DNA from 2 places in the Desulfurispora sp. genome. Region 2 is predicted to be linked to the other one. Evidence: predicted binding sites of a transcription regulator. Region 2 holds the regulator's gene; the other holds the start of a gene.
The links. The regulator Rex, encoded in region 2, represses fermentation and respiration genes when NADH is low (regulators of the CRP and FNR family bind a similar motif). The targets are predictions, from matches to a motif close to ATTGTTAANNNNTTAACAAT.

Region 1 (3,410 bases), on a different contig from region 2:
CACCAGTTCCGGGCTTAAATCGCGCAGGATGTTGTTTAAATTGGTGCGGAAAAAGGCGCTGAAACGGCTCTTGGGCACTTTGATCACGAACGGATACTCCTCGATCACCTGCGCTATTTCCGGAATCAGCCGGGCACCGGGTGTTTCGTAAACACAGTGGGGGGGATAGCGCAAAAACTCCAGGTCGTCGGGGTCATGGGCGTCCATGGCAAATATAAGTGGCAACCCCTGCGCGATGTACTCCTTGATCTTTTCCACCACCACCGGAATGACGCGCCGCGCCGCCGCGCCGCAGTACAGCGCACCTCCTTCTTGCATGAAGTCATTGAGCAGATCAATTACCAGCAAAGCCTTTTTCATTTTTCCCAACCTCCTTTTTCGCCCTGCCCCACCACCCCCGGCTCCGCGGCAAGCGCCGGGCAAAGAACTCCTTGAGTTCGGCCAGATCCCTGACCACATAGTGCTCTCCGGCCGGCGGTTCTATTTCATAATGCCAGGTACAGGGATGCGGTATGTGTACACCGGCGATGCCCACCGCCAGGGCCGGATTGATGTCGGACTTGATGCTGTTGCCCACCACCCAGACCTGTTGGGGCGGCACGCCGTGCTCCTGCAGAATATGCCGGTAGATGCCAGACGTCTTCAAAGGCGCCACATATACAGCTGCAAAATACTTCAGCAGGCCGCTGCGCTGAATGCGGCGCAACTGCACCGCCGGCTCCCCCTTGGTGGCCAGGACCAGCCGCCATCTGCCCTGCAAAAAGCCGAGCAATTCCCGGGCGCCTTTAAGTAATGCGGGTTCCTCTTCGTACACCTGCCAGCCGATAGCAGCCAGGCTTTGTTTTATCCTCTCATTCTCCTCCCGCTCCGTCAAGGAGCAAAAATACTGATATGTCCTGACCATGGCATCAGGAAAGCACCGGGTATAAAATCCGCCAAATTTTTTGACATTTTCAACATCATAGCGGTCGAGCACCTCCAGCACCGCTTCCTCCGGGAACCCCAGTTCCACCATTTGTTCCACATATTGCCGGCGCGCTTTTTCAAAAATAACCGTTGTATCCACCAGGGTATCATCAAAATCAAAAATTATTATATGGTTATCACTCATAAAAAACACCACATTTTGAAAGAATAATGTCGAAGATGCAACTTTTATTGGTAACGCAATAACAATTTGCCCGGTTATCCGCTGCAAATATATCATTGGGCTACACAATTTCCCTTAAGCAAATCAAATATTTATTATATTTTGCATACAATGTAGCATGATTGAATATTATTATTATTTCCCCTTGAATTCCCCGTCTATTGACTTTTTTTGTAGTTTAACGTAAATATTTATTGAAGAGTATCAGACCAGAATATACCAGTACCAAATACAAGGAGGAATGAGCAGTGCCGGTAAAAATTGCCATCAACGGCTTCGGCCGGATCGGCCGGGCCGTCTTCCGCCTGGCCTGGCAGCGTCCCGCTGATCTGCAAATTGTTGCTGTTAACGATCTGACCGACCCGGCTACCCTGGCCCACCTGTTGAAATATGACTCGGTGCACGGCATCTGGAATCAGGATATCAGTGTCACGGCAAGCGGCTTCCGCTGCGGGCCGCAGGAAATCAGAGTGCTGGCGGAAAAGGATCCGGCACAGCTGAAATGGGGAGAGCTGGGGGTAGACATAGTCATAGAATCGACCGGACGCTTCACTGAGCGAGACAAGGCCGCTCTGCACCTGGCCGGGGGAGCCAAAAAGGTTTTGATTTCCGCTCCGGCCAAAAATGAAGATATCACCATCGTCATGGGCGTGAACCAGGAGAAGTACGACCCGGCCACCCACCAGGTCATTTCCTGCGCCTCCTGCACCACCAACTGCCTGTCCCCGGTAGCCAAGGTACTGCACCAGCATCTGGGCATACAGCGCGGCATGATGACCACGGTTCATTCCTACACCAATGACCAGCAGATCCTGGATCTGCCCCACAAGGATCTGCGCCGGGCCAGAGCGGCAGCCATGTCCATCATCCCCACCACCACCGGGGCGGCCAAAGCCGTTGCCCTGGTCTTGCCCGAGCTGAAGGGCAAGCTGCACGGTATGGCCATGCGCGTACCCACACCCAACGTTTCGGTAGTGGACCTGGTGGCCGAAGTGTCCCGGCCCACCACTCGGGAAGAGGTCAACTCCCTGCTCCGGGAGGCGGCGGAGGGGCCACTAAAGGGGATCATGGCTTACAGCGAAGCCCCGCTGGTTTCCCGGGACTACAACGGCAATCCCCATTCTTCCATAGTGGACGGACTTTCCACCATGGTGGTGGGAGATACCATGGTCAAGGTAATCGCCTGGTATGACAATGAATGGGGATATTCCAACCGCGTGGTGGATACGGCAGTCTTTGTGGCCGCGCAGGGCCTGTAAGATTGGTAGTTCAAGCCTGAGAAAGCAGGTCATGCAGCAAAAACAGTATTTTTTGCAGAAACGCGTTGCTGGCCGCCTTTTTGCAAAGCTCCATAACTGTAGAGTTGGCCAGCACATCTTCAGCCGGGGGGAGGATCCAGTCCACCCCGGTTTTGTTTTCCCGGACAAAACGGGTGGCCGCCGCCAAAGATTCCACCTGCTTGTTCAGGATGATGCGAGGGCCACCCGTACGGCTGGTAAAATGGCGCAGGTTTTGGTCATGCCTGATCCAGGACGGTCCGGTATGATCGCACAACGCCAGCACCTGGGTGCAGGTTTCCCCGGTCCGGGGTAAGTCCGCCGGAGGAACAAAAGGGGGGCACATTTCCACAAAAACCAGATCCAGCGCCTGCCGGTACTGCTCCAGAAAAATAGCGGCCAGGCGGGCGTTCTCGGACGGTGTGGCCTGCGGTGCGCTCAGCACAATCTTCAGGCCGGGCATAAGTGGTAAGGCGGTCAGACACATTTCCGGCGCCAGCCGCATCTGCTCCTGGATATCCTGCAGTGTCACCAGCAAACCGCGGGGTATATTGACGCTGCCATCGCCCAGGGCAAAAAAGTCACAGGCTCCCAGCCGGAAAAAGTAGCCCTGCCCCCGTCCGGTGAGGTCCAGAACCGCCACCTGGTAATTGCGCAAAAACAGGTTGTAGGCCAGGATACTGGTCAGCGTGGTCTTGCCCGTTCCTTTCTCGCCCACCACATAGCAAACCCTGAGCATATCCTTCTCCCTTCCCCTCCTCACCCCCATCATAATATAACGGCAGCAAGGCTTTAAAGACCTGCAGGCAAAAAAAATACAGTCTGAAGCCTGTCCGCTACAAACTGTCCTGAGGAATAAGGAGCGTTGATTTATTTTATCTATCTAAAACTAAAAGAATAAACTGGATTCCGGGTGGCATCAACCATGCCGGAAAACAACTCATCCCGGCTGGTGATCCAGTTAGCGCTGAGGTTTTTCTTCC
Region 2 (3,410 bases):
ATACAAATAACGGCTGCCTGCCAGCATGGACACGGCACCGGCCTGAAACCGGCCGGCCGCCGCTTCCTCCAGCCGGCCCTGTCCGGCCAGCCAGGTCAGCAGCGCGGCCTTTTTGCCGGTATCCGGAGTGAGGATCTCAATTTGCAATGGCCACACCTCCCCACCCCAATATAAACCCGTTCAGGAGCTGTTGTAAATGCCGCACTTTTTCACCAGCCCCCGCACTGTTCAGCAGGGCTTGCTCAAGGCCGGCTTTCTGACCGGCCAGAGGCTGGCCGCCACGGTTTTCCTGGCCGGGAAAATGCAAAAGCCCCTGCTGGTGGAAGGACCAGCCGGCGTGGGCAAAACCTATCTGGCCCGGGCGCTGGCCCGGGCCCTGCATGCTCCCCTGTACCGCCTGCAGTGCTACCCCGGCCTGGATGAAAGCAAGGCCCTTTATGAGTGGAACTATCAGAAGCAGTTGCTCTACCTGCAGACCACCGGCCAGCGCGACTGGCAGAGCCTGCAGGAGCACCTGTACGGCGAGGAATTTTTGCTGCCCCGTCCGGTGCTGCAGGCCTTTTTATCTCCCGAACCGGCTGTGCTGCTGGTTGATGAAATTGACAAAAGCGATGAGGAATTGGAAAGCTTCCTGCTGGAAGCCCTGGGAGAATACCAGGTGAGCATTCCGGAATACGGCCCGGTGCGGGCCCGCCACATCCCGCTGGTGCTCCTGACCAGCAACAACCGGCGCGAATTGAGCGACGCCTTGAAGCGCCGCTGCCTGCACCTGTACATCGACTATCCCCCGGCCGAACAGGAACAGGCCATCATCCGCCTGCACCTGCCCGATATCCCGGAAAACCTGCTGGCACAGTGCGTAAATTTCATTCAAACACTGCGCAAAAGCGCCCTGCGCAAGCCGCCCGGCCTGGCCGAAAGCATTGATTGGGCCCGCGCCCTGCTGCTGCTGGGCGCCCGGGGTCTGAAAAAGCCGGTCTGCCTGCAAACACTGGGCATTCTGCTCAAATATGAAGAAGACGTGCGCCAGATCCTGGGCCGGATGGAGGAAATGCTGCCCCGGGAAGAACAGGAAGCAGCCCCGGGGCACCCTGCCGCCGGCGCTGACCCGCCCCTGTCCCCGGAGGAAGAGCAAATCCTGGCCCGCTTCAATTTCTGACAAAGTGCACCTGCACCTGCCGGCGGCGTGGGCCGTCGAATTCACAGAAAAACACACCCTGCCATGTGCCCAGGGCCAGCTTGCCCCCTGCGACAGGCAGCGTCAGGCTGCTGCCACAGAGCACGGCTTTGATGTGAGCGTCGGAATTGCGGCTGCTCTGGATTACTAAAGAAAGCACGATTCCACCTCCGCTGAAATTACAAAAAACGCCAGACCGCACAGGGACTGGCGTTTTGCTCATTTATCTGCAGATGCGCCCCAACAGCATCATGCCCTATCCCAAACATCACAGGTTCTGGGCAGCGCGGAAGCCCAAATTGAAGGTCAGGATCTCCAGTTTGACCGCCAGATCCACATTGCGCACTTCAATGTAATCAGGCACATTGAGCACGGCCGGGGAAAAGTTCAGGATGGCCTGCAGGCCGTTTTTGATCATCAAATCGGCGATCTCCTGGGCACCGCGGGCCGGCACGGCGATAATGCCGATGCGGCAGCCGTATTTTTCAATCACCCGGGGCATTTCCTCCAGGGGCAGTACTTCCAGGTCATTGATCTTCTTGCCAATTTTGGTCAGGTCGTCGTCAAAAACGCCCACAATGCTGAAGCCGCGCTTGTTAAAACCGCTGTAGGTGCACAGGGCGTAACCCAGGTTGCCCGCCCCCACCAGCACCAGGTTCCAGTGCTGGTCCAGACCGAGAATTTTCATAGTGTAGCGCAGCAGATCCTTGACGTTGTAACCCACCCCGCGGGTACCGAACTCGCCGAAATAGGCCAGGTCCTTGCGCACCTGGGCCGGACTCACCCCCACCCCCTCGGCGATTTCCCCCGAGGAAACCGTGGTCACACCGTTGCGGTCCAACTTCTCCAGAAATCGGGAATATATGGAAAGCCTGGTCACAGTAGCCTCGGGTACGCGCAGTGTCTTCAAAACAGACGCCTCCTTGTTCATTTTCGTGTGGCCAGATTGCACTCTATGGACAAACCGGAGTGTTATAAAATTCACATGTTATGTATTTTATATCATTTGTTGATATTTATGTCAAACAGCTTTTCCGGACCGTTTTTCGAATCTGCCGGCCAATATTGGCCGTTCCCATCCCGGATTATCTATTTGAATATTCTAATTATTTTATTATTTTATCACAATTCAACCGCCCAATAAATATCCCGGCGCAAAAAACCGCCCTCACCGCGGCCGGTTCCGGCTGTCCGGACAGACATATAAAATCCTATGCCCGTCCGCTGTCATCTGTCAAGAATGTTCTAACGCGCTGAAATCAAAAATACAGGCACCAGGCCTGTATTTTGGCAATTAGTAGAACAATTCAGGTCTTTAAAAGTACATATCCCGCTGCCCCTGCTCAATCAGCCGCAGCCGCTCCTCGGTCAGGCGGCGCACCTGCGGGTTCTGGATCTCCAGCAGGTGCTCGGCTATGGTCCGCTCGCCCACCTGCCGGGTTTCCGGTGAAGCGTAGTCCACCAAAAACTCCTTGAAAGTCAAAATAGCATTGGGCTGGCAGACATTCTGAATTTGCCCGCTCTTGGCCAGGGCCATGAAGCGGTCCCCGGTCCGCCCGCTGCGATAGCAGGCCGTGCAGAAGCTGGGGATGTAGCCCGACAGGCAAACGCTGCGCAGCACCTCGTCGGGACTGCGGTGATCCTCCACCTGAAACTGCGGCGCCTGGTCACCGGCCGCCGCAACTGCCCCGCACCGGCCGGACTGCCGCTCCAGCTCCTGACGGTAGCCGCCCACCCCGGTACAGGAGCCGGCGCTGAGCTGGGAAACCCCCACGGCCAGCAGCTCGTCCCGGAACTCCGCCCGCTCCCGGGTAGAAAGTATAATCCCGGTGTAGGGTACGGCCAGGCGCAAAATGGCGATGATCTTCTTAAAGTCGGCATCACTTACCAAATAAGGGAACTGATGGTAATCCACACCGGCAGCCGGGCGCAGGCGGGGCACCGAAATGGTATGCGGTCCCACACCAAAAGCCTCTTCCAGATGCAGGGCATGCTGCAACATGGCCAGCACTTCAAATTTGTAGTCATACAGGCCAAAGAGCACCCCCAACCCCACATCGTCAATGCCGCCCTGCATGGCCCGGTCCATGGCCGTGGTGTGATAGTCGTAGTCGCGTTTGGGTCCTGATGGGTGCATCCGGTGATAGGTTTCCCGGTGATAGGTTTCCTGGAACAGGATATAGGTGCCAATCCCGGCCTCTTTCAATAACCGGTAGTTTTCCACCGTGGTGGC

Region 1: a site for Rex is predicted at 1,158-1,177, ahead of gap (type I glyceraldehyde-3-phosphate dehydrogenase). Genes of this name have one in related genera too.

What each region holds. Positions count from the first base shown of each region.
Region 1 is NZ_JBRAJI010000005.1:67,466-70,875, reverse strand. It holds gene ACUVTU_RS02440 (cysteine hydrolase family protein) at 1-360, opposite strand, end outside; gene ACUVTU_RS02435 (HAD family hydrolase) at 335-1,111, opposite strand; gene gap (type I glyceraldehyde-3-phosphate dehydrogenase) at 1,399-2,409, shown strand; gene ACUVTU_RS02425 (hypothetical protein) at 2,420-3,166, opposite strand; gene ACUVTU_RS02420 ((Fe-S)-binding protein) at 3,389-3,410, opposite strand, start outside.
Region 2 is NZ_JBRAJI010000039.1:1,246-4,655, forward strand. It holds gene ACUVTU_RS10345 (hypothetical protein) at 1-147, opposite strand, end outside; gene ACUVTU_RS10350 (AAA family ATPase) at 197-1,159, shown strand; gene ACUVTU_RS10355 (secondary thiamine-phosphate synthase enzyme YjbQ) at 1,149-1,337, opposite strand; gene ACUVTU_RS10360 (redox-sensing transcriptional repressor Rex) at 1,446-2,108, opposite strand; gene hydG ([FeFe] hydrogenase H-cluster radical SAM maturase HydG) at 2,493-3,410, opposite strand, start outside.